Regions from separate parts of the Viridibacillus sp. KH_047 genome, predicted to be linked through region 2. Evidence: a T-box and tRNA genes for the amino acid it is inferred to sense, from the RefSeq annotation. Region 2 holds a T-box; the other holds one or more tRNA genes.
The links. A T-box is a leader RNA that pairs with one kind of tRNA and senses whether it is charged. The one in region 2 lies ahead of proS (proline--tRNA ligase), so its partner is inferred to be a tRNA-Pro.

Region 1 (14,873 bases), 560 kb from region 2:
AGCTACCCGTAAAGCCATGTAATAATACAACGGTTTTTTCGACGCGCGGATTAATAATTTCATAATGCACGTTTAAACCGTTTACTGTCATTATTACGCTTGCCATTTTGCATCTAACTCCTCACCAATCGCTCTCCATAATTTACGGTGTGTCGCAACATTTACTTGACGATTTGTAAATACTTCTATCAAACGTAGAGGTTTTTGTTTTGGTGTTTGTAACACTTCTACAAATTCCTCTTTTGTTTCTACAGCCTGATATTCTGCTCCATACATTATCGCGATTTCTTTAAAGTTAAGTCCTGAAGGTGTTCCGAATAATTCTTCATAATGTGCTTCTTCTGTAGCTTGTGCTAAATATGAGAAAATACCACCGCCATCATTATTCATCACAACGATCGTCATATTACACCCTTGATATCGTGTAGTAATTAATCCATTCACATCATGTAAAAACGCTAAATCACCAATCAATAAATACGTTTCACGCTGTCTTGCAATTTGCACACCAAAAGCAGTAGATACAACACCGTCAATGCCATTTGCACCACGATTGGCAAAAACTTTTACATCTTTTACCGTTTTATTAAAAAATGTATCCACATCTCGGATTGGCATACTACTACTAGCAAATAAATCACTTGCTTCAGGTAAATTTGTAAATAGCGTCGCTGCCATTGCACCCTCATCAGATTGCTCTTCTAAATACTGCTCAATTTGCTTTGTTGCAATATCATTCGCAGCAATCCATTTAGATCTATAAATAGTATCGATTGTTGACTCAACAGTGACATCTTCTAACCAGTCACTGACACTAGCATGTATGTGGTGTGTTGCAATTGCTAAAGAATCACGGAATATCGGATCCTCATCTATTACTATAAATGTATCTGGTTTAACCAAAGTTAAAAATATTGAAAGAGGTTTTGATACTAGCTGTGCACCAAAGCGAATAACAGTATTAGGTGCCATCGAATTTTTAAAAGCCTCGTTTTTCAAAATAGCATCATACTGATCAATGATATAATCCATACAATCTTCAGGAATATTCGAGCGTAAATGAGATAGGCTCTCTACAAGAACTGGCCATTTCACCTTTCGAATAAAATCCCAAACAGCTTCTAAGTCCACTCCTGGATTCATCTCACCGAAGATTAATAATCCTTTTTCAGCTTTATTAATTGCAGCCTCTAATGTATTAAATGCTTTTTTCGAAGGGCGTAATTCAGCTTCGTAACTTTCCACAAAGGTTCCGACTGGTAATGTCTCTTGGAAATTGATGAGTAGTGGTTCACGGAATGGTACATTAATTTGTACAGGGCCAGCAGGTGCAGTCGTCGCAATCGATATCGCACGTGCTATATGGCGTTCGATAAATGACATTGTCCCTGTTGATGTATCTGGTAGTGGGAAGTCCACTGACCATTTTACATGCGTACCATATAAATTCACTTGGTCGATTGCTTGTGGTGCCCCAACTTCACGTAATTCATGTGGACGATCTGCCGTTAAAATGATCAAAGGTACACGCGCATAGCTCGCTTCTACAATAGCAGGGAAGTAATTCGCTGCCGCTGTTCCTGATGTACAAACTAGCACAACCGGTCGCACACTTGCCTTTGCAATACCTAATGCCAAAAATGCTGCAGAACGCTCATCTACTTGACGGTATAAATTAAATTCCTTTGAAGAAGCAAAAGCATAAGCAAGTGGAGTTGAGCGTGAGCCTGGACTCACAACTACATCTCGTGCACCTGCCTCATATAATGACGCAACGAGCTTATAAACATAGCTCGTTAAAGTCTCTTTCTCACTCATGTAATTGTCCTCCTAAAGCTCGTAACATTGGACGGAATTTCACTAAAGTTTCATCGTATTCACTGCTTGGTTGTGAATCAGCCACAATGCCACCACCAGCATATAAAAATGCTTGATCTTTAGCTAAAAGAGCCGAACGAATAGCTACAGCAAATTCCCCGTTACCTTGAGCATCTAGCCACCCAATTGGAGCTGCATAGAGACCTCGATTCATTGGCTCATATTCTCGTATTACTTCCATAGCCTTCATACGAGGTACGCCCCCTAAAGCCGGTGTTGGGTGCAATGTTTTTACTAATTGTAAAACAGTCGCTTCTTCTTTCAATGGCCCTTCAACTGGTGTAAACAAATGTTGTATATCTCTAATTTTCAACAACTGAGGCGCATTTGGAATTTGATAACTTGCACAGTTTTCTTTAAATGTCTGCAAGATCATATCCACCACATATTGATGCTCGGAAAGGTTTTTCGTATCATTTAATAAGCTTTGTCCTAGCAAGTCATCTTCTTCAGCCGTTTTCCCGCGTTTGATAGAACCTGCAATACATGAAGAGTAGGCATATTTATCGGAAACCTTTACTAAACGCTCAGGTGATGCTCCAAAAAACAATTTACCTTGTTCTTCTAGGCCAAATAGATAACTTTCTGGCTGCTCCATCATTACTTGTGACAACACATTAGGAGATGTTACTTGTTCTTCAAATTGCAAGGCGAGCGATCGTGCAATAACAACTTTATCTGCTTCTTTTTGGCGTATTAAAGACGTCACCTTGCTAATTGATTCCAAGTATTCTTCTTTATAAGGCTCATAGCTGCCCTTAATTTGTGGCTTGGCATATGTTTTTAACGCCTTTACTTGCGCTGTATGAATCAATTCATCACGCTCTTTGCGTAAAGCATTGAGCGCTTCTGTCGTATTTTCTTCATCAGTGATCAAATGAATACTCACATAAGCTTTATCATTTTTCACTACAAGTTGATATGTTGCAACAGCAAAAAAAGCTTCTGGGAAACCTGTCCATTCACCTGACACTTCATTTTCCGTATCAAATGTAAAACCACCAAACAAAATGGGTTGAATATTACTTTCATCATTCACAACATTTTGCGTTAGCTTTTTCCATTGTTGTTCAACGTCATCAAATCTATGTTCTTTTGCATCGCTTGAAATTGTATGAGCATGCCCCAAACCTGCAAGCGTAAATGTTTTTTCACGATTTTGCCAAAAAAATCGTTGCCCAGCAAATGATTGCTCACCCGCTTCAAAAAAGGCGAGCGCTGACAATCGACTTACTTCTATTGTTTCTATATGAAAATATAATGTCGATTGCTCTGTTTCAATTCGGTCGCCGGTTGTTGCTGACAACTTCCGATTCATGAAAATTCCCTCCGTCAACGGATTCCACCAATTACTGGAATCCACTCGTACATACTTAAATATCCTATACTATCATACATCTTTATTGGCAATTCGGCACTTCATTTGCAAAGTTCAATCGCATTTTCTATGTATTTTCGCTAGTAATTTACTAAAAAATTCTAATACAGCTAAAATATAAACGTCGTGATAGATTATGTCATGAGATTTTATCTACTAACATATATTTTACTTATGTACATTCCGATTTAAATGAAGGGTAGAAATCAATATTATTAAGGGACTAAAAAATGAAGAAAAGGGGTTATCACTACGAGAAAACACCTAGATGCCAAGCTACAGAAGACAGCATTTATGAAAGTAAAACGTAATCTATTGAAGAAGCCACATTTCTTTGTAAGCATTGCAATTGCTTTCTTATGCCTTTTTGTAAGTAATACCACCATTTCACCAGTAATGGCTAGTAATGAAAAGAAGTTAGCTCCAATCCAATTAGATATGGGTGGGATTCCTGTTACGCGGGAAATTTTTGATACTTTAAACAACTCCGATTATGAAGTTATGAGTGTCGGAGTAATACCAAATCCTCATACCATAACTATTTCCCTCCATCTAACTAATGAAGAATTGGAAAAAGAAAAACCAATAGTGACAAAGAAAGTTGAAGAAATTTTGGCAACCCATTATATTGACGTTTATAAAATCAAAATTGAAAAATTCGAAAATGTTCCTCCTAATGAGTTGCCATCTAAAACTGAAAAAATCAATAAAGAACTGTTGAACATCTTCCCTATCATTTCAAAAACCATGAAAAAGTTCGGATATGATACACCGCCTAGTATAGAATATAACGGTATAAAGTCTGGAGTCCTCGTTATAGAATTACCTAATACTGAAAAAAGAAAAAAGACTATAAAGCAAGCTGTGGAAAAGGCTTTAAAAAAGGAAAAGTTTAAATTTAAAAAAGTTGAATTTAAACTTTATGACAAATCGAAAAGACAACAAGATTATAGATGGAGTCCAATCATTAGCACTATTTCTGATAATATTATTGGGAAAAGTGATTACATGCTGAAAGGTGTAAGTTATCAAATAAAGAATGGAAAGACCTATATTTCTTTAAATACGGGGTTAGATAAGTCTAAGTCCGAAAATGTCACTTATTTAAAAGAGACTCTCAAGAAATTTTTCGCATTAGAATCCACTAAAGACCGGATAATGAAAGATACTTACGATTTAATTATTTTCGGCAAAAATAAGCAAGTACTAGTGAAAATAACAAAGAATTAACTTCACTGCAGAAAAATGATTTTTTATTTTCTCCATAAAAAAACGTCATGACAACCTGCGTCATGACGTTTCATAATGCTTATTTTTGTATTTTTTTCACATAAGATAAGAAGTTATTACTCGCAATACCTTTCACTTCATCTTTAGTAAAATGTTCTTGCAATTTCTCTAACAAATTTTGAGTTTGAGATGCATTCTGTAAATTTTCTACAAACTGGTGAATGCCGTCAAAATCTGATCCTAGCCCTAAATTCTCTACTCCAACTACATTCGCTAAATGCACAAAATGTTGAATCAATGCGTCCATCGTAGCTGATTCAGTATGATTGACAATGAACTCTGGATAATAAACTAGATGAATATGACCACCATGTTCTACAAGAGCCTTTGCCTGTTCATCCGTTAAATTACGAGGATGGTCACATAATGCACGTGCATTCGAATGACTAGCAATAATATGTTTTGCTATCGGTAGCACATCCCAAAATCCCTGCATATTCAAATGTGACACATCTATGAGAATGTCACGTTCATTTAATAATGCCACAACCTCTTTTGCAAAATCTTTCAAACCTAAATTAGGGTCATTTTGTGCACCATAAGCAACAGCATTCTCATTATTCCAAGTGAGGCCAACTAGTTTCACTCCTGCGTCTAATATTGCCTGTAATTTGAATAGATCGGCTCCGATGGCATCACAACCTTCTAATGTTAAAACCGCTCCAATTTCACCTTCTTGTAGCGTTTCTAGTTGATGCCAATCTGTAATATGTACCATCTCCGGATTTGGAGCAAGCACTTGTGTTTGGAATAATTCAATTTGGCGGAGTGCCTCTAAGTATTTTCTCCCTTGAGGTATATCTTCATCTACGAAAATCGCAAAAAATTGCACCTTCACTTTTCCTTGCTTTAAGCGTTCTAAATTTGCTTGTAATTGTGGTGCATTTCTAAAATTAAGTGGTTCTTCGGCTATGGACAATTTCCATAACACATCACAATGCAAATCGATAATATTCATATGTTGTACCCCCATTAGCTATCTTACTGCACATATTATACATGGTTACGATGTTTCAGCATAATATCGCTTGTTTGATTTTTGAAATACTTGTGTGCACAATATAACCGACAGTAGCACTGCTATTGCCGAAAACCCTACAGCCACCATTTGTAAAGAAAACCATTCAGCTAGAGCACCGATAATAAAAGTAAATGAAATTTGTAAAATACTTAAGAACATTGCTGTAACACTACCAAACCGCCCCATAATTTCTGTTGGCACATTTTTTTGATAGAAAGTATCATATCCTGAGTTGGCGAATGACATAAAGAACCCTAAAAAGATAAATGCTGCAGTAGCTGTCCAAAACCCTACCGAGCTGTAAAATAATAAATAGCCAACTGTTGTCATCAACATACCTACCGCAAAGTACGTTTGTAATGATATTTTTTTCACCAACATTGCTGATATAGATGCTCCAATAATCGAGCCTATGCCCGTAATACTAACGATTATTCCATACATTTGATTAGATAATCCTAAGTTCTGTTTAATAAATGTCACCTCTTGTGAATCTAGAGAAAAAGCAATCATTAAAGCAACTTGGAATAATAAATATACTTTTATAAAATGATGGTCTTGTTTTATATATGACTTAACAACCTGCCAATCTGCTAACATCATTTTTAATGTAATTGGTTCCCGCTTTAATATTGTTTCATCTTCAATATTTGGTAACAAGTAAATACAAATCGCACAACAAAAGAATGTAACTGCGTTAATCACGACACATATCGTTGTACCAACTGTTGCAATTAGTATACCTGCAAGCGCTGGGCCGATTAAAAACGAACCTGAATTCATCATACTCATGATTGAATTGAATCGTCGTCGATCGGTTTCCTTTACAAATTTCGTAATATAAAAAGTAGAGCTGGGCCCAAAAAAGGAGCCGGCCATATTTGCAACAAATATTATGGTATAAATAATCCAAATCGACCCCATAAAAGGCACAAGTAGCACTAGTAAACCTCTAACCACATCAGACAATATCATTAATCTTCTCTTATTCTGCCTATCAATAATGGAGCCGGCAAAGAAATTCGTTAGTAACTTTGCAACAGGGCCTACAATATAAATACCTGCAACTGCTACTGCTGATTTGGTCATATCAAGAACCAATACATTCAACGCGATTATGTAAATCCAATTTCCAAAAAACGATACGCCGATTCCACTAAGTAATAAAGAGTATTTTTCCCACATCTTTATTTTCACCCCTTATTTATCAATCGGTTGATGAAACTGTAATTAAACCTATAAATACTCTATATACAATAAAATCTATATATTTCCATTTTACTATTATGTACACTTAACATGTATATAATTTTCTGAATAATTCATCAAAGAGCTTTCTAACTTCATATAATTGTCATTAATATTGAGCACAACAAAAATGGAACTGTATCTTCACAGTCCCATTTTTGCTTTATTCTATTTGGTCGCTAGGTGAATCTGAGGAACCGTATGCTTCTACTTCTAGAAAACTGTCCTCATTATCAACAATCGATCTTTCATCCAGTATAGGTCGCTCTGTTGAAGCATTTAATATTTCTTCCTCAACAGGTCTGTCAGTAGGTACCTTATCATCTGGTACATGTTCAACACATGTAAGTGCTGTTGGAATAGCCTCTAATCGACCAAATGGAATGTCTTCTCCACATTCGCTACATTTTCCATACGTACCATCATCAATAGCTCGCAACGCAGCCTCAAGTTTTTCAATTTGCTGTTCATTATGTTCGCCTATCGCCATTTCTGTCACTTGGTCTGTTAAATCAGTTGCTTGATCTGCAGGATGGTTGTCATAATTGGATAACTCTGTTGACTCTAGGGGCTCATGTGTATATTTTCTTCCCTGCAACACAAATAACTCTTGTATCATTTGATTTTTTAAATTTTGATATTTTGTGTTCGTCATTTTATTCCTCCATTAATATAACCTATTTATTATTATTTCCTATATTTTTTAAATCAAACATAAAAAAGAGTACTGCTTTTTGCAGTACTCTAATTGTTCATTCCAGTATAGATTAATATAGCATCTCTTAAAAGTTGCGCTGTACCAGTTTGCTCTTTGTCATAATAGCTCGTGAAACGTTCATCTGCCAGATACATTTCTGCAAGTCCTGCATGTGCTTCTTTGCTATACTTTGGCCAATAATACATTAACCATCGCTTATGTGTTTCAGCAGCACGCTGAGCAACATCACTATCAGCTTGACCAGTTTCCATTGCTCGCTTTAATAAACTCATCACTTCTTGCTCTAATGCTTGCACTTCTTCATATTGCTGTTCGGTCATTTTTCGCACTTTATTATTTGAAGAATCAACTGTAGCTTCTCCGTAATTTTGTCGTATCTCTTGGCCATATTGTTTTTCATTATCTAAAATCAAATTTTCCTTTAAACCTTCAAACTTTTCTTCGTTTGACATTTGAATTCCTCCATTCATAGCACTAATCGTTTTAGTTACTGTTGTTATCATGACATCTAATTGTTGGCGTTTCTCCATTAATGCCTTATAATGCTCCATTAAGGCATTCTTATAGTCAAAATTCTCGACTGTTATGATCTCTTTAATGACTTCTAACTTAAATCCTAATTCACGATAAAATAATATTTGCTGTAACAAATCAATCTCTTCTTGCCCATAAATACGATAACCTGAAGAATTTACACGTGCAGGTTTTAACAAGCCAATATCATCATAATAACGCAATGTTCTTGAACTAACTCCTGACAGCTGAGCAAGTTTTTGAATCGTCATTTCCATCTCTTTTCACCTCCATGTTTCTACTATATAGTTTGACGTAACGTTAAGGTCAACAGTATATAATATAAAAAATCTAAGTACCGCAAACAGCCCTTACTTAGTATGTTACTTCATATATTTATGATGATTTTTATCTTGCCTAATTATAAAGAACTCTTTTTCATAATCTGCAAAAATTGCTTTAACTCATTAAAAATACGCCTTTTCAATTTACTTTCCAAACGCAAAAAAACCATTAGAATCAAATATGATTCTAATGGTTTTTTAGTATGACCCCTACGGGATTCGAACCCGTGTTACCGCCGTGAAAGGGCGGTGTCTTAACCGCTTGACCAAGGGGCCTATATGGCGGAGAAGGAGGGATTTGAACCCTCGCGCCGCTTACGCGACCTACACCCTTAGCAGGGGCGCCTCTTCAGCCACTTGAGTACTTCCCCATATATGGCTCCGAAGGTAGGACTCGAACCTACGACCGTCCGGTTAACAGCCGGATGCTCTACCACTGAGCTACTTCGGAAAAATTTTAATGGTGGGCCTAAATGGACTCGAACCATCGACCTCACGCTTATCAGGCGTGCGCTCTAACCAGCTGAGCTATAGGCCCATAAAATTGGAGCGGGTGAAGAGAATCGAACTCTCGACAACAGCTTGGAAGGCTGTGGTTTTACCACTAAACTACACCCGCATCATGGTGGGTCAGGACGGAATCGAACCGCCGACACTTAGAGCTTCAATCTAATGCTCTACCAACTGAGCTACTGACCCATGATGATTAATACAATATTTTTAAAAAATGGCGGTCCGGACGGGACTCGAACCCGCGACCTCCTGCGTGACAGGCAGGCATTCTAACCAACTGAACTACCGGACCATTTGGTTGCGGGGACAGGATTTGAACCTGTGACCTTCGGGTTATGAGCCCGACGAGCTACCGAACTGCTCCACCCCGCGATAATGATATTATGAAATTAACTTTTTAAAAATGGAGGAGGAAGAGGGATTCGAACCCCCGCGCGGTATGACCCGCCTGTCGGTTTTCAAGACCGATCCCTTCAGCCAGACTTGGGTATTCCTCCAAAAAATATAACGTTGTGTAGATGGTGGACCTTGCAGGACTCGAACCTGCGACCGGACGGTTATGAGCCGTCTGCTCTAACCAACTGAGCTAAAGGTCCTTTAGTTTGGTTAGTATGGCGGCAGAGGGGATCGAACCCCCGACCTCACGGGTATGAACCGTACGCTCTAGCCAGCTGAGCTACGCCGCCATGATGGTATTAAATTTAGCAATAAATTGGTGGAGCCTAGCGGGATCGAACCGCTGACCTCCTGCGTGCAAGGCAGGCGCTCTCCCAGCTGAGCTAAGGCCCCATAGGGTTAAAGTATTAATGGTCGGGAAGACAGGATTCGAACCTGCGACCCCTTGGTCCCAAACCAAGTGCTCTACCAAGCTGAGCTACTTCCCGTTAATGGCGCGCCCGGCAGAAGTCGAATCCACAACCTTCTGATCCGTAGTCAGACGCTCTATCCAATTGAGCTACGGGCGCATTTATATCACTTGTATTATATTAAAAGTTGGTGCCGAGGACCGGAATCGAACCGGTACGGTAGTCACCTACCGCAGGATTTTAAGTCCTGTGCGTCTGCCAGTTCCGCCACCCCGGCATATTTTGGAGCGGAAGACGAGGTTCGAACTCGCGACCCCCACCTTGGCAAGGTGGTGTTCTACCACTGAACTACTTCCGCAATATGCTGATAAACTTAAAAATTATGGTGCGGGTGAAGGGAGTCGAACCCCCACGCCTTGCGGCGCTAGATCCTAAGTCTAGTGCGTCTGCCAGTTCCGCCACACCCGCATATAATGTTTTTTAAAAATGGTGAGCCATGTAGGATTCGAACCTACGACCCTCTGATTAAAAGTCAGATGCTCTACCAACTGAGCTAATGGCTCATATGAAATGAATGGTGCCGGCGAAAGGAGTCGAACCCTCGACCTACTGATTACAAGTCAGTTGCTCTACCAACTGAGCTACACCGGCATTGTTTATTAAAAATAATGGTGGAGGATGACGGGATCGAACCGCCGACCCCCTGCTTGTAAGGCAGGTGCTCTCCCAGCTGAGCTAATCCTCCATATTGTTCGCCTAGCAACGTCCTACTCTCACAGGGGGAAACCCCCAACTACCATCGGCGCTAAAGAGCTTAACTTCCGTGTTCGGCATGGGAACGGGTGTGACCTCTTTGCTATCGTCACTAGACTATTTTCTTAAGGACAAGAATTATTATAACATCTTTTTTAAAGTTTAGCAAGTGTTTTTTTTGCTATTTTAGAAAAGTTTTTTTCTTATTCTCTCAAAACTGGATAAATTACATTGAAGTTTGTTAAGTAAAATTTGGTTAAGTCCTCGATCTATTAGTATTCGTCAGCTCCGTATGTCGCCACACTTCCACCTCGAACCTATCTACCTCATCGTCTTTGAGGGATCTTACTTACTTGCGTAATGGGAAATCTCATCTTGAGGGGGGCTTCATGCTTAGATGCTTTCAGCACTTATCCCGTCCACACATAGCTACCCAGCGATGCCCTTGGCAGAACAACTGGTACACCAGCGGTGTGTCCATCCCGGTCCTCTCGTACTAAGGACAGCTCCTCTCAAATTTCCTACGCCCACGACGGATAGGGACCGAACTGTCTCACGACGTTCTGAACCCAGCTCGCGTACCGCTTTAATGGGCGAACAGCCCAACCCTTGGGACCGACTACAGCCCCAGGATGCGATGAGCCGACATCGAGGTGCCAAACCTCCCCGTCGATGTGGACTCTTGGGGGAGATAAGCCTGTTATCCCCGGGGTAGCTTTTATCCGTTGAGCGATGGCCCTTCCATGCGGAACCACCGGATCACTAAGCCCGTCTTTCGACCCTGCTCGACTTGTAGGTCTCGCAGTCAAGCTCCCTTATGCCTTTACACTCTACGAATGATTTCCAACCATTCTGAGGGAACCTTTGGGCGCCTCCGTTACTCTTTAGGAGGCGACCGCCCCAGTCAAACTGCCCGCCTGACACTGTCTCCTACCCCGCTAAGGGGCATGGGTTAGAAGTTCAATACATCTAGGGTAGTATCCCACCAACGCCTCCTCCGAAGCTGGCGCTCCGGAATCTCTGGCTCCTACCTATCCTGTACAAGATGTATCAAAATTCAATATCAGGCTACAGTAAAGCTCCACGGGGTCTTTCCGTCCTGTCGCGGGTAACCTGCATCTTCACAGGTACTATAATTTCACCGAGTCTCTCGTTGAGACAGTGCCCAGATCGTTACGCCTTTCGTGCGGGTCGGAACTTACCCGACAAGGAATTTCGCTACCTTAGGACCGTTATAGTTACGGCCGCCGTTTACTGGGGCTTCAATTCGCACCTTCGCTTGCGCTAAGCACTCCTCTTAACCTTCCAGCACCGGGCAGGCGTCAGCCCCTATACGTCACCTTACGGTTTTGCAGAGACCTGTGTTTTTGCTAAACAGTCGCCTGGGCCTATTCACTGCGGCTCTCTCGGGCTTTCACCCTACTAGAGCACCCCTTCTCCCGAAGTTACGGGGTCATTTTGCCGAGTTCCTTAACGAGAGTTCTCTCGCACACCTTAGGATTCTCTCCTCGACTACCTGTGTCGGTTTGCGGTACGGGCACCTTTTACCTCGCTAGAGGCTTTTCTTGGCAGTGTGAAATCAGGAACTCCGGACATACGTCCTCGTCATCACAGCTCAACGTTATAGAAATGGGATTTGCCTCATTTCACGCCTCACTGCTTGAACATGCATAACCAACAGCATGCTTACCCTATCCTACTGCGTCCCCCCATTGCTCAAATGGTAAATAGGTGGTACAGGAATATCAACCTGTTGTCCATCGCCTACGCCTATCGGCCTCGGCTTAGGTCCCGACTAACCCTGAGCGGACGAGCCTTCCTCAGGAAACCTTAGTCATTCGGTGGACGGGATTCTCACCCGTCTTTCGCTACTCATACCGGCATTCTCACTTCTAAGCGCTCCACCAGTCCTTCCGGTCTGACTTCACAGCACTTAGAACGCTCTCCTACCACGGACATCTAAGATGTCCATCCACAGCTTCGGTGAATTGTTTAGCCCCGATACATTTTCGGCGCAGCGTCACTCGACCAGTGAGCTATTACGCACTCTTTAAATGATGGCTGCTTCTGAGCCAACATCCTGGTTGTCTAAGCAACGTCACATCCTTTTCCACTTAACAATTACTTTGGGACCTTAGCTGGTGGTCTGGGCTGTTTCCCTTTTGACTACGGATCTTATCACTCGCAGTCTGACTCCCGTGCATAAATCACTGGCATTCGGAGTTTGTCTGAATTCGGTAATCCGGGATGGACCCCTAGTTCAAACAGTGCTCTACCTCCAGGATTCTCTATCACGAGGCTAGCCCTAAAGCTATTTCGGAGAGAACCAGCTATCTCCAGGTTCGATTGGAATTTCTCCGCTACCCACACCTCATCCCCGCACTTTTCAACGTACGTGGGTTCGGGCCTCCAGTAAGTGTTACCTTACCTTCACCCTGGACATGGGTAGATCACCTGGTTTCGGGTCTACAACCACATACTCATTCGCCCTATTCAGACTCGCTTTCGCTACGGCTCCGTCTTCTAAAACTTAACCTCGCATGTAATCGTAACTCGCCGGTTCATTCTACAAAAGGCACGCTATCACCCATTAACGGGCTCTAACTACTTGTAGGCACATGGTTTCAGGATCTATTTCACTCCCCTTCCGGGGTGCTTTTCACCTTTCCCTCACGGTACTGGTTCACTATCGGTCACTAGGTAGTATTTAGCCTTGGGAGATGGTCCTCCCAGATTCCGACGGAATTTCACGTGTTCCGCCGTACTCAGGATACACTCAAGAGAGAATGAACTTTCAACTACAGGGCTGTTACCTGCTCTGGCGGGCCTTTCCAGACCGCTTCATTTAACTCATTCCTTTGTAACTCCATATAGAGTGTCCTACAACCCCAAGAGGCAAGCCTCTTAGTTTGGGCTATTCCCGTTTCGCTCGCCGCTACTCAGGGAATCGATTTTTCTTTCTCTTCCTCCAGGTACTTAGATGTTTCAGTTCCCTGGGTCTGCCATCAAGACGCTATGTATTCACGTCAAGATACTGCTCCATTACGAACAGTGGGTTCCCCCATTCGGAAATCTCCGGATCAAAGCTCACTTACAGCTCCCCGAAGCATATCGGTGTTAGTGCCGTCCTTCTTCGGCTCCTAGTGCCAAGGCATCCGCCATGCGCCCTTAATAACTTAACCTAAAAGTTAGTTATTAAGCCTAAAAAACTTAATAATAAAAAATGTGTTACTTAATTTGCTTCAATGTCGTTTTATCCAGTTTTCAAAGAACAAGGTTTTGAAGATCATTTTACAATGAGCCTTCAAAACTGAACGCAAGACGTTAATCGACAGATCCAAGATCTGTTTCCGTAATTATCCTTAGAAAGGAGGTGATCCAGCCGCACCTTCCGATACGGCTACCTTGTTACGACTTCACCCCAATCATCTATCCCACCTTCGGCGGCTGGCTCCATAAAGGTTACCTCACCGACTTCGGGTGTTACAAACTCTCGTGGTGTGACGGGCGGTGTGTACAAGGCCCGGGAACGTATTCACCGTGGCATGCTGATCCACGATTACTAGCGATTCCGGCTTCATGTAGGCGAGTTGCAGCCTACAATCCGAACTGAGAACGATTTTATGAGATTAGCATACCCTCGCGAGTTAGCGACTCTTTGTATCGTCCATTGTAGCACGTGTGTAGCCCAGGTCATAAGGGGCATGATGATTTGACGTCATCCCCACCTTCCTCCGGTTTGTCACCGGCAGTCACCTTAGAGTGCCCAACTTAATGATGGCAACTAAGATCAAGGGTTGCGCTCGTTGCGGGACTTAACCCAACATCTCACGACACGAGCTGACGACAACCATGCACCACCTGTCACCAATGTCCCCGAAGGGAAAACTCTATCTCTAGAGCGGTCATTGGGATGTCAAGACCTGGTAAGGTTCTTCGCGTTGCTTCGAATTAAACCACATGCTCCACCGCTTGTGCGGGCCCCCGTCAATTCCTTTGAGTTTCAACCTTGCGGCCGTACTCCCCAGGCGGAGTGCTTAATGCGTTAGCTGCAGCACTAAGGGGCGGAAACCCCCTAACACTTAGCACTCATCGTTTACGGCGTGGACTACCAGGGTATCTAATCCTGTTTGCTCCCCACGCTTTCGCGCCTCAGTGTCAGTTACAGACCAGAAAGTCGCCTTCGCCACTGGTGTTCCTCCAAATCTCTACGCATTTCACCGCTACACTTGGAATTCCACTTTCCTCTTCTGCACTCAAGTCTCCCAGTTTCCAATGACCCTCCACGGTTGAGCCGTGGGCTTTCACATCAGACTTAAGAAACCACCTGCGCGCGCTTTACGCCCAATAAATCCGGACAACGCTTGCCACCTACGTATTACCGCGGCTGCTGGCACGTAGTTAGCCGTGG
Region 2 (14,873 bases):
AACCAGCTAGTAATAACGTAAACCATTTAAATTTCATAGCTAATAACCCCTTCATACACTTTTCCCCTATTGTACCTTAATAAGTATCAAAACTTGTATGACAAATAAGCAACATTAATATTAAGCAGTAAGATTTTCTATATTGTTAAACAAGTCTTCTTCTTTTTAAACATAAAAAGCTGACTCATTTTCATGAGCCAGCTCTTTCATTTAAGCTTCTTCTTTAGATTCAATAACTTCAGTTGTAGATGCATTTGACTTACCTTGTACTTCATCTGCTAATCGTTCGATACTTGGGCGGATAGTACCTTTGCCTGAGTAATTTTCGATTAACTCTTTCATATCGATACCCGATGTTTCTTTTAGTGATTCTTGTAGTGTAGACATTAAGTTGGTTGCATAAGCAGTGACTTTGTTAGCACCACCGCCGCCTTCACCACCACTTCCTGTATCAACGACTGTTATTTTGTCGATATTTGAAAGCGGGCTAGCAACTTGTTTCGCATACTCAGGCATCATGTGGATAACCATATCGAGCACCGCCGCTTGGCCGTATTGTTCGAATGCTTCGGCAATTTTACGTTTCGCTTCGGCTTCTGCAAGACCTTTAAGACGGATAATATCTGCTTCGGCTTCACCTTGTGCACGTTCTGAGTCAGCTTTTGCAAGACCATCTAAACGTACTTTTTCTGCATCAGCTTTCGCTCTTGCTTCAATGCTATATTTCTCCGCATCGGCTTGAGCTAATTGTTTCATTTTCTCTGCTGCTGCATTTTGCTCTATTGCATAACGATCCGCGTCGGCTTTTTTCTTCACTTCAGAATCGTATTGTTTCTCACGACGAAGAATCTCTTTTTCTTCTAATTCAATTTGTTTTTGACGCTCGATGATACGAACTTGCATTTCCTGTTCTGTTACTTCTTGTTTTGCTTTAGCTGATTCTAACTCATATGCTTGGTCAGCACGGGCTTTCGCGACATCTTGCTCGCGGCGGAATTCAGCTACTTTTAATTGGTTTTCTTTTTCTGCTTCTGCAATCTCAGTGGCACGTTCAAGCTCTGCTTTTTGCGCTTCTTTATCTGATTCAGCACGTTTAATACGTGTTTCTTTTTCTGCCTCTGCTGTTGCAATATCAGCGTCACGTCTTACTTGTGCGATTCTTGGCTTCCCTAATGAATCAAGGTAACCGTTTTTATCACGTACATCCTTGATTGTAAATGAAACGATGATTAAACCCATTTTGGCTAAATCTTGTGATGCAACACGTTGAACTTCTTGTGAGAATTTATCGCGATTTTTATAAATTTCTTCAACTGTCATAGAACCTAAGATCGAACGTAGATGACCTTCTAAAACTTCCTTCGCCTCATTTTCGCGTTCTTCTTTAGGTTTTCCTAAGAACTGCTCTGCTGCTGTCGCAATTTCAGAAATAGAACCGCCGATTTTAATGATTGCAATACCATCCGCCATTACTGGAACACCTTGCTCTGTATATACTTCAGGTGTTGTCACTTCTAGTTTACTAGATAATAAGCTTAATGGTTCTGCTTGTTGGAATACAGGAAGTACGAATGTACCACCACCGCGGATAATTTTAATTCGATTACCTGATTCGTCTGTATGTACATTTTTTGATCCTAAGTAACTACCAGTTACGATTAGCGCTTCATCTGGACCTGCTGTTCGGTATTTCGTGACATAAACACCTATAATCGCTAATAAAACAAAAGCTACAATTCCTATTACGACTAATAACCCTATATTCCCAAAATCCATTTCATTTCCCCCTTTAATCTATTTTGAAAACATCGGCTCATATGCTCTGACATACACCGTGCCTTCTTTTACTTCTACTATAAGGACATGTTGGTTATACTCAATTTCTTCATTATCAAAACCTACAGCACGTTTTGAAATTAAACCATTTACAGTTTCAATAACAACTTCACCAAACCCATCAACAGGAATAGGTACGATTACCTTACCAAGTTGCCCTGCCAATGACTCATCTGTATACGCCATTGATACTTCTGCTGACTTAAGTGGTAATAAGATAAAGAAATAGAGCAATACACTTAATACGGTAGAGATAATTGTTGCAAATGCGATGATCACGATACTAGAAAATGACGTTAAACTTTCAAAGATGAAACCAATTGCTGCAAAGAATGTTAGAAAAGAAAGAATAACCGCTGGATTAAAAAACGGAATACCTTCTCCAACACCATCAATTACATCTCCAAAAAATAAAAATAAGACCATGCATACTGCAAGAATTATTAGGGAATATAAATATACTTGTTGGATTGCTATACCAAACAGTTCTATTAGACTCACCTCTCATACTTATGTTATTTTCCTTACAATAAGTTATACGGTTAAGTAGATAGAAAGTTTCTTTTTTTAAAAATATTTTACACATTTTATTTGGAGTTATTTCTAATGTTACGGGAATGTAAATTTTAGTCGGAATTATGTAAATAATGTGGGGATTCCTATTGCATTTTGATATGATTGTGTAGCGTTAAAAGAGATTGATAAGTTGATATTCAACCTAGGAGGATTCACATGTTTAGCTCAAAAAAACAAGACCCTTTTTTTGCGTCGCTGTTGAAAATTGCAGAAACAGTTAATGAAGCTGTACATTATGCAGATGATTTTAAAATTACAAGCATCGCAGATTTAAAAGAGCTTAGCGTAACATTAAAACAGTATGAGACCGATGGAGATAAATTAATTCATGAATTAATTTTCATGTTAAACAAATCATTTATGACACCGATCGAACGTGAAGATATTTTGGAATTAGCTGTACGTATGGATGATGTTCTTGATGGCATTGAAGGCTGTATCGCCCACTTCGAAATGTTCTCATTAACAGAGGTAGACGACTATATGCGTGACTTCCTTAAATACATCGTAAAAAGTACAGATGAAATTGTCGCAGCAATGGGACATTTAACAAACAAAAAACTGATCGATATGCGTGATCATTCCATCCTCATTAAAGACTATGAGCGCAAATGTGATGACGTTCTTCGCACATCAATTAAACAACTATTCTTACATGAAAAAGATCCTATTCGCATAATTCAGTTCAAAGATATTTACGAACAACTTGAAGAAGTAGCTGATTACTGCCAAGATGTTGCAAATACAATGGATACAATTATAATGCGTAACGCCTAGGAGATGTAGTTATATTGGATACTGTACTATTTTTAACCATTCTTGTTGTAGTATTCGCATTATTATTTGACTTCATTAATGGTTTTCACGATACTGCAAATGCCATCGCAACTGCTGTTTCTACACGTGCATTACCTCCTCGTGTAGCTGTCTTAATGGCCGCAACTATGAACTTTATAGGTGCAATAACATTTACAGGCGTAGCTAAAGCATTGGCCCAAGATATCGTTGACCCTTTTGCAATTGATAACGGGGTTGTCATTATTTTAGCTGCTTTGCTATCCGCAATTATTTGGAACTTAGTAACTTGGTATTATGGTATTCCGTCTAGTTCATCACATGCTCTAATCGGCTCCTTAGCTGGTGCAGCGATTGCTGCTGCAGGTTTTGCTGTTTTGAACTATGAAGGATTTATCAAAATTATTAAAGCATTAATCTTCTCACCATTTATTGCTATCGTTGCTGGTTTTATCATGATGTCCATTTTCAAAGTGGTATTCAAAGACTTAAACTTATATCGTACTAATAAAGGATTCCGTAGACTACAGATTTTCACTGCTGCGATACAATCTTTTACCCACGGTACAAACGATGCTCAAAAATCAATGGGTATTATTACAATGGCTTTAATTGCTGCTGGCTTACAAACTGGTGACGATATTCCAATGTGGGTGCGTATTGCAGCTGCAACTGCAATGGGATTAGGTACATCCATTGGTGGATATAAAATTATCAAAACTGTTGGCGGTAAAATTATGAAAATCCGACCTGTTAACGGAGCAGCTGCTGATTTAGCTTCTGCTGCTGTTATTTTTGGTGCTACACAACTTCACTTACCTGTAAGTACAACACATGTTATCTCCACTTCTATTATGGGGGTTGGTTCGGCTCAACGTGTAAAAGGGGTTAAATGGGGCGTAGCAAGGAAAATCGTTATTACGTGGATTATCACTTTGCCAACATCTGCATTAATGGGAGCAGCTATCTTTTTTGTTCTCAACTTATTTATCTAATAATTTCCTTAATAGGTTTCCGTTCGCTATCGGATGGGAGCTTTTTTTATGTAAAAATTTCGACTGTTTAACGACAAATTAAGACATAAGCTTTACACTAATTACATAGAGTTGTTTAAGAAAGGTGGTACATACATTTGCAATACTTATCTCGATTTATAACAAAATATTATAAAATAATTGCAACGATTTGGTGTGCATTTTTCATTATCTTTGCATACTTTGCTATTCAATTACCCGGTCAATTAAAAGGTGATGGTTTTAAAGTTAATGGCGATCATCAAGCGGTTATGAACGAACTAACAGCAGAATTTGGTCTACCTGCTGAAACCATATTTGTCGTATTTGATAAAGTCAAAGACGACGATATTAAAGCGACATTACAGAAAATAGAAGAGGTAGAGGAAATCGATTCCATTCAATCTCCTTTAAAGAACTCGGAACTTCATAAAAAAAATATCTCATATGCTATTTTGAATTTCGATAATTCCATAGAGGATATGTCAATTGTAGTAACGAAAATACGAGACAAGATAAACGACAAACAAGGAGTTACTATAACAGGTGGATCGGTGATTTCATCCGATCTTAATACAGCCAGTCAAAAAGATTTAGCTAGCGCAGAAGCAATTGGATTACCCATTGCAGTACTTGTTTTATTACTAGCATTTGGTAGCGTCGTCGCTTCAATTCTACCAATTGTAATTGGAATCATTACCGTCGTATCTGCGTTTGGCATACTATCTATGTTGAGTGGACAGTTTAATTTATCCATCTTCATAATGAATATTATTCCTATGCTTGGACTCGCACTCAGCATAGATTTCGCTTTGTTATTTATCAATCGTTATCGTGAGGAAAGATTGCACTCTACCATTCAACAAGCTGTGCAAACAACTATTCAAACTGCCGGGCGATCGATTATCTTTTCTGCATTTTGTGTCATGATTGGTCTCGGTGCGATGATTGTTATCCAAGTAGAAATATTCCATAATATCGCGCTAGGCGGTACGATTGCAGTTTTCCTAGCAGTTGTTGCTTCATTAACTTTGTTACCTGCAAGCATATTGTTATTGGGCGATCGCTTAAATAAATGGACCATTATTCGAGTGAAACCGAATAGTGTATCGCGTTGGCGTAGTTTTGCAACACTAGTTATGAAACGTCCAGTGACAATTGCTATTATTTCCTTGATCATCTTAGGAATAGGTATTGTCCCTGTGAAGGATATGAAACTAACCATTCCAACAATGGATGCTTTACCCACTTCATATGATTCTCGTACTTCTTTTGAGAAACTACAAAAAGAATTTGATTTAGGCAAAAATTCTACAGTTTATTTATTAGCAGAACGTGAAGATGGATGGGATTCCAAAGCTGGTTTAAATGACATCCTAAAGCTACAAAAAGCATTACAGAAAGATGCCTTAGTCCTTGATGTGAAGACCATTTTCACGGAATCTAAAATCAGTCGCATAGAGGAATGGCAGCAAAGTATGAAAAACATTTCTGCTAGCGAACAACTAAAACCTATACAAGAAACATTTATACATGATAAACAGTTATTTATCCCAATTACATTAGATGCTAAAGGAGCTTCTACAAAGGCACAAGATTGGGTGAGAAAGTGGTCGGATAAAGATTTAAATATGAACTTTAAACTTGGTGGAGAAGCGAAATTTAATCAAGAAATTTTCGATGAAATTTCAAATAAAATCGTTATAGCCTTATCCATTATTATTGTTTCAACATTCTTTATTCTAATGCTTGCATTCCGTTCTGTGTTAATTCCTATAAAGGCTATTTTAATGAATATTATTGGCCTATCATCAGCTTTTGGAATACTTGTATATTTATTCCAATACGGAGGTTTCGGAATAGAGGAAGGGACAATTGTTTTAATCATACCTGTTATTACATTTTGCCTTGTATTCGGCTTAAGTATGGACTATGAAGTATTCCTTATCTCCAGAATACAAGAAGAATATGAAAAAGGTGCGAGTAATACGCGCGCTACGATTGATGGACTTACTTCTACAAGTAAAATCATTACATCTGCTGCGTTAATCATGATTGTTATTACAGGTGCATTTGCCTTCACAGATGTAATGCCTGTGAAGCAAATAGGTGTCGGCATTGCCATTGCCATTGCTATTGATGCGACAATTATACGTCTAATGCTCGTACCAAGTCTGATGAAATTATTAGGTGACTGGAACTGGTGGATGCCGTTTCAAAAGAAAAATCGCAAATAAAAAAGAGGTAACCTTAATCAGGTTACCTCTTTTCATATATATTAAAAGTGATTTTCATACCAAGCTTTTGCTGCTTTTAATTCATCATGTGTTAATTGATGACCATAGTCGCTCCAATATACTTCTACTTCTGCCCCTGCTGCTGTTAACAATCCTTCTAAATCTTTAGATTCTTGAGGAGGGCACATATAATCATTTTTTCCAGCACCAATCCAAATTGGTAACTTTGGTAATACCGGTACTTCAATGTCTCTTCTTGGAACCATTGGATGATGCAAAATAGCACCTTTCAAGATTGCCCCATTTCGGAATAACAAACTACCTGCAATATTTGCCCCGTTAGAATAGCCAATTGCTACAACATTCTCTCGATTGAAGCTATATCGCACCGCTGCTTCATCGATAAATTCAGCCAATTCCTTTGTACGGACCTCTAAATCAGCCATATCAAAAATGCCTTCTGCTAAACGTCTGAAAAAGCGTGGCATGCCATTCTCCACAACATTTCCTCGTACACCTAAAAGAGAAGCTGTTGGATCAATCTCTTTTGCTAAAGAGATTAAATCATGTTCATTCCCACCAGTGCCATGTAGCAACAACAATGTTGGCTTACTATCATCAGTACCTTTAATGAAAATATGTTGCACGGAGAATCCCCCTATCTATATTCTACAATCATTATCTTGAATTCGAGATAATTATAGATTGAACAGTACTAGGAGTCAATGAATATGCTTTGGAACCTTGCGTAGAATGATTCTTATAAAATAGTTGAATTGAAAGGACAATCAATATAACTGAAATTATTACGACAGTAATTAATGCAATAACTGTTTTTTTACCAGACATAAAATTCCCTACTTCCTTGAGCATTCCTTTGCGAGAATTATCCGATCTCGACATTGTATGCCGTACTCAAAAATTTCTTCTAAATAATGATTAATCAAATAATCATGTTCAATCTTGATCATGTGGAATCCATATTTTTGATACAGCGCCAGTTGCCCAATGCTAGAGTTACCAGTAGCAAATAGAAATCGACAATAACCACCTACTATCGCTTCACTTATGGCGTACTGAATAAGTGACTTACCAAAGCTATCTCCTTGCCATTTTCCAGCTATCGTAATGTTCATTATCAGGATAATTTCTGTATTATAAATCAACAAAACGACCACCCCTACACTCACCCGCCATACTCGCGATATAATAACTACCATCGCGAATATATTGTGCAATCATGTGCTCAGACGGATCAGCTAGTAACAGCAAGTCCATTGGTGGTCGTTCAGATACCGTCAATAAACGATATTGTTAGCATCATTTTTTAGACGGCTTAAAGCCTTCAGAATATAAATAGTTTTCCGCATCATCACGAGTTCCAAAGCTTTCTTCTAAATTGAAGCCATGATAAACATTCCAAAAAGGATCTTCTTCTACTAAAAGAAGTTGGTCATCATTACGGTTACGCCAGCTTTGCTCAATTCTCACTTCGGGAACTACTTCATCAATTTCAGACAAATACGTAAGGGAATCTTCAATAATTTCACGAAGCTCTTGCTCAGAGAAATCACGAATATTTACTAACCCACGATCGTCTGCTTTATAACTTAGTAAATCTCCTACGTAAACAAAACCGTTACCGTTTGGGTGTAATTTTTCTACCACAATTTTTTTCTCATATTGGCTACCATCAAAGTGATAATTTAATCGTTTCATCGAAATTTCTTTACGCGTTAATTGAGGGAAACTTTCGATGATCGCTTGTTTTTGTTCAAATGTTAACATAATTTACTCCTCTTTCGTTTGCATTCATCCTTTAGTATAGCATTTTTTACATATCAATTCGCTTTATATCAACATCTTGTCCATCTTTCGTCAATAAAAATACATCAGGATTCCTCATAGTTTTCCATCCTGTAAAACCAAATTTCGAATTGTATTTGGTAATGAGTAATGATAATAGATTACCATGCGAAACAATTGCAGTATCCGTAGTAGATGATTCGAGTAATTCTTTGATTAACTGTTCAATTCGTGCAACTGCTTCTTTGCTTGATTCTCCACCTATGTACCTCAAATTTTCATCGAGAAAAGTTTGTTCCAACTTTTCTCACCAATCATCAAAATTTTGTGTACTTAATACACGTTCAGCTAATCTTTCATCTTGTTCAATTTCTATTTGCATTTTCTTAGAAAATGGTTCTATCGTCTGGATTGCTCTTGTAAACGGACTAGAAATAATTCTCCTTATATCGTATTGTTGTAATCTCTCTGCCAATTGTTTAGCCAGCTCAATGCCTTCAACGGTTAGCGCTGCCTGTGCTTCTTGCCCTGAGGCCTTACAATGACGAATAATATAAATTTTCTTCACTAATAACTCCCCCATCTTTTGAATAATATTATACAGTATTGACATACTATTCAGATAATACTATAATCACAAACAACAATAATTGAAACTAAGACAAGGATTAGTAAAGAATACCCTGTTTTTATAGAGAGAGAATTGATCGGTGGAAGATTCTCATTAACAGCTTCTTGAACCTACCTTCGAGTTCGTCATTAAAAAATGACGCGGCGACAGTCGTTAACATGTTTGAGAGTAGAGCTTTGCTTTAAATAAGGGTGGTACCGCCGTAATGGGTCCCTTATTTAAGGCGGAGCTTTTTATTTTAAAGAAGAGGTGTTTAAAATGGCAAAACAATTTGTAAAAGACGTAACAGCAATGGATGAGGATTTTGCTCAATGGTATACAGACGTTGTAACAAAAGCTGATTTAATCGATTATTCAAGCGTTCGTGGTTCAATGATTATCCGTCCTTATGGCTATGCATTATGGGACAATATCAAAAATGAACTCGATGCAAAACTAAAAGAAACAGGTCATGAAAATGTTTATATGCCTCTATTCATACCTGAATCGCTTTTACAAAAGGAAAAAGATCACGTAAAAGGATTTGCACCTGAAGTGGCGTGGGTTACGCATGGCGGGGATGAAAAACTACAAGAGCGCTTAGTTGTCCGCCCAACATCCGAAACACTGTTCTGCGAACACTATGCTAATATTATTCATTCTTATCGTGATCTACCAAAGCTTTATAACCAATGGGCTAATGTCGTCCGCTGGGAAAAAACAACACGTCCATTCTTGCGTACACTTGAGTTCTTATGGCAAGAGGGGCACACTGCTCACGCTACTCAAGAAGAAGCTCAAGAAGAAACATTACTTATGTTAAATGTGTATGCTCAAATTTGTGAAGAGTACTTAGCTATTCCTGTATTAAAAGGTCAAAAAACTGAGAAAGAAAAATTCGCAGGCGCTGAATCCACTTACACAATCGAAACACTAATGCATGACGGGAAAGCACTACAATCAGGAACATCACATAATTTCGGAGATGGTTTTGCACGTGCATTTGATATTAAATATCTTGATAAAGAAGGCAAACAACAATTTGTTCATCAAACATCTTGGGGTTTCACAACTCGTATAATCGGTGCACTTATTATGGTTCATGGTGATGATCGGGGTTTAGTCGTTCCCCCTCGTATTGCGCCAACACAAGTAATGATTGTACCCATTGCTCAACATAAAGAAGGCGTCCTAGATTTTGCTTATGATTTAAAAGAACGTCTAGGGAAAGTAGCACGGGTTAATATTGATGCTAGCGACAAAAAGCCAGGTTGGAAATTCAATGAGTATGAAATGAAGGGTATTCCTGTACGCCTTGAAGTAGGACCAAAAGACATCGAAAATAATCAAGTGGTTCTAGCCCGTCGTGATTCAGGAGAAAAAATTATCGTGACACTTGATGAACTAGAAGTAAAATTACCTGCAATATTAGAAGAAATTCAAAATGATTTATACATTAAAGCACTAAATCACCGCGAAGAAAACACATTTACCGTTCAAACATTTGATGCATTCAAAGTACAACTTGAAGAAAAACAAGGATTTATCAAAGCCATGTGGTGTGGTGACCAAGCGTGTGAGGATAAGATAAAAGAAGAAACCGGTGCAACTTCCCGATGTATGCCATTCGAACAAGAACATATCTCAGAAGTATGTATCTGTTGCAGCAAACCAGCAGAAAAAATGGTCGTATGGGCCAAGGCATATTAAATGCTGAAAAGGCCCGTTCAGCCCCGACAAGCACTGGAAGGCTCGAATCAAAGGCGCTTTTTGCCTTTGAAAGAGTATCAAGGAAGGCAACCTAGGTACGCGGCGCCCTGCCGCAACGGTTGCATGGCCCACATCCTGTGGGACTAAGTGACCTCGAGGGGCTGGCCGCTGAAGCTGGATACTCTTAAATGCTAAAGGCGCTCGTCCAGACTCGACAGGCGTTGGAGGGCTCGAACACAAGACGCTTTTTGTCTTGTGCCGAGAGACCGAAACGACCCGAGAGTCTAGCGCCTGAAGCTGGATATTCTTAATGCTGAAGCCGCCCATATAAAAGAAGATAGCCTAAAATCGCCGCGTTCTGTGGCAACGGCTATACTTCAAAAAATACAAAAAGCACGTTGCATTTGCAACGTGCTTCTCTTATAAAACTTCCATTAATTTAGCTAAAACATTATCCATATAGGATGCATTATGCTTAACAAAATCAGCGTGTATAGCATATTTTACAAGGGGTATCTTCTTTCCACCTTCGATGATTTCAAACCCCTCGACATATAGAGTTTTAAGCTTACCTGAGTAGAAATCCCGCACTGTACAAAGCTCTGCTCGAACAATACCAGCAACCTCATCCTCCTGTAATTGAAATCCTACAAAGTCTGTGTCACTAAATACATAGTACACATGGGCAAATTCCATATCGATCATCGGTGGCTGTTGAATATGCGTTTCAAATACCCCAAGCTTTTTCATATCATTAACCGTAAGTGGCAAACCAAGCTCCTCTTGTAATTCACGAATGCCTTCCTCAGCTCGTTCATTCGCTAGTAAATGCCCAGCGGCCGTTATATCAAACTGACTTGCATAATCCTTCTTACAAGCGCTTCTGAGCTGAAAATAAAGATAGTACTTATCTTCTATCTTACTAACAAGCCAGCAATGGAAAGTCTCATGCCAAAAGCCTTTCGCGTGTACATCTTCTCTAGTTGCCTCACCAATAGGTTCATGTTCATCATTAAATATTCTTAATAATTCACTGTCCATATTTGGCACCTACACATTCTTGGTTGCAGCTGAACGAATTTCTTTACGATGTTCATAAACATTTTTTACAATTACTTTCCCAACCGCATAAGCAGGTACACCAAGTAAAATACCTAGGAACCCTGCAATATTACCTGCAGCTAAAATGATTGTAATAACAGTCAATGGATGAATATCTAGTGATTTCCCCATAACATTCGGTGTAATTAGATTACTATCAATCTGTTGCGCTACTAACGTTACAACACACACCCATATAGCTAATTTAGGTTCTTGTAAAAACCCGATGATTAGCGCTGGCACAAAAGCAATCCACGGTCCAATAAATGGAATGACATTCATGAAAAAGGCAAAAACAACTAATATCAATGCGTAATCTAATCCAATTATTAAATAACCGATATACATCATTATAGCTAATAATAGACTTATTAGTAGTTGTCCTTGAATATAAGCACGCAGTACATCATCAATATCCGACAGTGTTTTCTTTATCCATTCACGACGGTTCCCAGAAAACAGTTTATACATTGAAGGTGCAAATTTCTCGTGATCCTTTAACATGAAGATAAAGAAGAAAGGCACCAATATTAAGATAAATGCCCATGACACAATCGTTTGTATTAGTTGCACTAAAAATACACTCGTCATAACTGCGTATTCTTGAATAGAGTTTGCCATCTTATCTATGAATTCATTTACTTGAGATGGAAAGCTTCCACGATTATCTTGGATATAATCAGCCATATCTGTAATTTCACTCGCTAGGTAAGGTGCGCTCTTTACTAAATGATTCATCTGTTCTGCAATAGAAGGACCAATCAACGAAACAAAGCCCCCAAGTGCTCCTATTAATGCAATAATAATGGTCAAAATACTCGCCCAGCGCGGAAATTTACGTTTCTCTAAAAAACGCTGAATAGGCTCTGTTATGTAATATAAAATTCCGCCTAGTAAAAGTGGAGTAAAAATTGCGCTTGCAATAATAACCACTGGATAAAACAAATGTTTAATTTCTAAAAAATACTTAACTATTAATAAAGCGAGTAATATACCGACACCTGTTTGAAACCATAACTTTTTTGTCACAAACTTCACTTCCTTATCGCCTAAACGGGCCCATTTTATCATTAAGTATACGATATTTTATACAGGAAAAGAAATTTAACAGTTATAATAGAAAATGCAATAATGCAAATATTCTAAAAAAATTAAATAATTCCAGTGACATTAGTTGATTTTCCTGTTGGGTGTTGTTACGTTATTTAGTAGAAATTTACATAAAGGTGATGGTGTAATGAAAAGCAATCAGGCTCATATGGCCAAGAAATATTTACTACATCCATATACACTCATTCTCACCGTATTACTTGTGAAGATAATCGCATTTCGTACGGTGATTTTCCACAACCGCTCTGTTACTCAAATTGTGTTGCTAGAGTATCCAATGTGGGCTTTGGCACTTACTCTTGTCGTAGTGTTATTTAAAAAGCGTACATGGCTTGCTGTATGGATTTTCAATACTATTTTATCTACTTTATTTATCGTCATATTGTATTACACTCGGTATTTTTCAACCTTACCGTCTTATTATGACGTCAAGCAAATTTACCAATCTCATTCAGTCGGTGGTACCGTTGCCCTACTTGGAACCCCTTATGACTACCTGTTTTTCCTAGATGTTGTTTTGTTGTTACCACTAATTCGTTATTTCACAAAAGACAAGCGCCCACTTTACTTCACCGGCGTTAGAAAAGGGCTACTTGCCTTCACTTGTATCTGTGTCGTATCGACAGCACTTGCATTCAGACAGCCTCTTATTGATGTATCTTATTTCGCAAAAGAAAACGGTTACTTACAATCACAAGTCGTCCAATTGTACGCACGAAGCTTTGGTGTCGCACTTGCTACTCAAGAAAAGCTAAGTGATGCTGATCTTGAAAAACTAAAGGGCAATGACTATGTCCCATTTAACCAGCACAAAACATTTGGCGTAGCTAAAAAACGAAACGTCTTTGTAATTCAAATAGAATCGTTACAAAATTTTGTCATTAACCGTGATATTAACGGCCAAGAAATTACTCCCAATCTGAATAAGCTACTAGAAGATAGTGCATATTTCAATAATGTTTACCAACAAATCGGTGCAGGTAACACTTCAGATGCTGAATGGGTTATGCATACAGGACTTTATCCCGAAGGCATGGATCCTACTGTCAATTTGTTAAAGGATTCTGAGATTGCTTCCTTGCCCCGAATGCTAAGTGAAGAAGGTTACGGTACAGCCACATTTCATGCAGATGATATATCGTATTGGAATCGAAATAAGTTATATCCTGCACTCGGTTTTAATCATATTTATACTTCGGAGGATATTCCAGAACAGAAAATTATCGGCTTTGGCCCCGCAGATGAAGTAACATTTCGTTTTGCAGAATCACAAATACAAAGCTTATTACTACAATTCAATAGAGTTTACGCCAATATCATTACACTAACTAGTCATACGCCATTTAAAATGCCTGAAGACTACAATTATCTAGACTTACCAACGAAATTCAACGACACATATGTTGGAGACTATTTACAATCAGTTCGTTATACAGATAGGCAAATTGGACAGTTTGTTGCAAATCTTAAGCGTTTAGGATTGTACGATAATTCCGTTATTCTCATTTATGGTGATCATTCGGGTTTACATGGAAAACCTGTAACAGAAGAAGACCAAGTACTATTGGAAGATTTGCTTGGTCATCCTTACAATTTGAATGATCGATTCATAGTACCCGTAATATTTACGGTACCAGGAATTTTTGACAATGAGCAAATTTCGCATCTTGGTGGACAAACGGATTTAATGCCTACACTTTTGAATTTACTTGGCATTGAACCTACTTCACAGCTCATAGGACATAACTTATTCCAATATGAACATAATCTACTCGGTATGCGCTACTACTTGCCTGGGGGCTCTTATATAAGCGATCACACGATGTATATCGCCCCAAGTGCTCAGCATCCCGCCTCATTGTTAACGAGGGAAACAATGAAAAAGGCAAAACTCACAAACAGATCACAAAAAAATATCAATAATACATTAACGATACTGCAATACTCCGATCAACTTCGGCGAGAGCAAATCGGACAATAGTAGAAAGCCTTATTGAAAACTTAAATTCAATAAGGCTTTTTTATACATAAATATTTTCTCTACATTATAAATGGTCTTCTACTATTTTAATTTATAAG

Region 1: it has a tRNA-Pro gene. The T-box ahead of proS (proline--tRNA ligase) is inferred to sense a tRNA for this amino acid. The anticodon was not compared.

What each region holds. Positions count from the first base shown of each region.
Region 1 covers NZ_CM174479.1:807,866-822,738, reverse strand. The annotation lists gene menH (2-succinyl-6-hydroxy-2,4-cyclohexadiene-1-carboxylate synthase) at 1-106, opposite strand, end outside; gene menD (2-succinyl-5-enolpyruvyl-6-hydroxy-3-cyclohexene-1-carboxylic-acid synthase) at 94-1,818, opposite strand; gene AC3IS5_RS04200 (isochorismate synthase) at 1,811-3,196, opposite strand; gene AC3IS5_RS04195 (hypothetical protein) at 3,551-4,486, shown strand; gene AC3IS5_RS04190 (dipeptidase) at 4,566-5,504, opposite strand; gene AC3IS5_RS04185 (MFS transporter) at 5,550-6,752, opposite strand; gene AC3IS5_RS04180 (TraR/DksA C4-type zinc finger protein) at 6,979-7,470, opposite strand; gene AC3IS5_RS04175 (MerR family transcriptional regulator) at 7,560-8,324, opposite strand; tRNA gene AC3IS5_RS04170 (tRNA-Glu) at 8,595-8,666, opposite strand; tRNA gene AC3IS5_RS04165 (tRNA-Ser) at 8,671-8,761, opposite strand; tRNA gene AC3IS5_RS04160 (tRNA-Asn) at 8,767-8,841, opposite strand; tRNA gene AC3IS5_RS04155 (tRNA-Ile) at 8,852-8,928, opposite strand; tRNA gene AC3IS5_RS04150 (tRNA-Gly) at 8,936-9,009, opposite strand; tRNA gene AC3IS5_RS04145 (tRNA-Phe) at 9,014-9,089, opposite strand; tRNA gene AC3IS5_RS04140 (tRNA-Asp) at 9,119-9,195, opposite strand; tRNA gene AC3IS5_RS04135 (tRNA-Met) at 9,199-9,275, opposite strand; tRNA gene AC3IS5_RS04130 (tRNA-Ser) at 9,308-9,400, opposite strand; tRNA gene AC3IS5_RS04125 (tRNA-Ile) at 9,423-9,499, opposite strand; tRNA gene AC3IS5_RS04120 (tRNA-Met) at 9,516-9,589, opposite strand; tRNA gene AC3IS5_RS04115 (tRNA-Ala) at 9,617-9,692, opposite strand; tRNA gene AC3IS5_RS04110 (tRNA-Pro) at 9,711-9,787, opposite strand; tRNA gene AC3IS5_RS04105 (tRNA-Arg) at 9,792-9,868, opposite strand; tRNA gene AC3IS5_RS04100 (tRNA-Leu) at 9,898-9,986, opposite strand; tRNA gene AC3IS5_RS04095 (tRNA-Gly) at 9,993-10,067, opposite strand; tRNA gene AC3IS5_RS04090 (tRNA-Leu) at 10,093-10,177, opposite strand; tRNA gene AC3IS5_RS04085 (tRNA-Lys) at 10,197-10,272, opposite strand; tRNA gene AC3IS5_RS04080 (tRNA-Thr) at 10,285-10,360, opposite strand; tRNA gene AC3IS5_RS04075 (tRNA-Val) at 10,379-10,454, opposite strand; rRNA gene rrf (5S ribosomal RNA) at 10,464-10,579, opposite strand; rRNA gene AC3IS5_RS04065 (23S ribosomal RNA) at 10,715-13,644, opposite strand; rRNA gene AC3IS5_RS04060 (16S ribosomal RNA) at 13,829-14,873, opposite strand, start outside.
Region 2 covers NZ_CM174479.1:243,713-258,585, reverse strand. The annotation lists gene AC3IS5_RS01400 (PCYCGC motif-containing (lipo)protein) at 1-37, opposite strand, end outside; gene floT (flotillin lipid rafts scaffold protein FloT) at 211-1,776, opposite strand; gene AC3IS5_RS01390 (NfeD family membrane protein) at 1,795-2,328, opposite strand; gene AC3IS5_RS01385 (DUF47 domain-containing protein) at 2,569-3,189, shown strand; gene AC3IS5_RS01380 (inorganic phosphate transporter) at 3,204-4,202, shown strand; gene AC3IS5_RS01375 (MMPL family transporter) at 4,340-6,457, shown strand; gene AC3IS5_RS01370 (alpha/beta hydrolase) at 6,499-7,104, opposite strand; gene AC3IS5_RS01365 (N-acetyltransferase) at 7,315-7,593, opposite strand; gene AC3IS5_RS01360 (hypothetical protein) at 7,613-7,735, opposite strand; gene AC3IS5_RS01355 (hypothetical protein) at 7,778-8,245, opposite strand; partial or broken gene AC3IS5_RS01350 (histidine phosphatase family protein) at 8,292-8,831, opposite strand; T-box leader at 8,913-9,112, shown strand; gene proS (proline--tRNA ligase) at 9,153-10,583, shown strand; gene AC3IS5_RS01340 (NUDIX hydrolase) at 11,004-11,624, opposite strand; gene AC3IS5_RS01335 (AI-2E family transporter) at 11,634-12,713, opposite strand; gene AC3IS5_RS01330 (LTA synthase family protein) at 12,922-14,775, shown strand.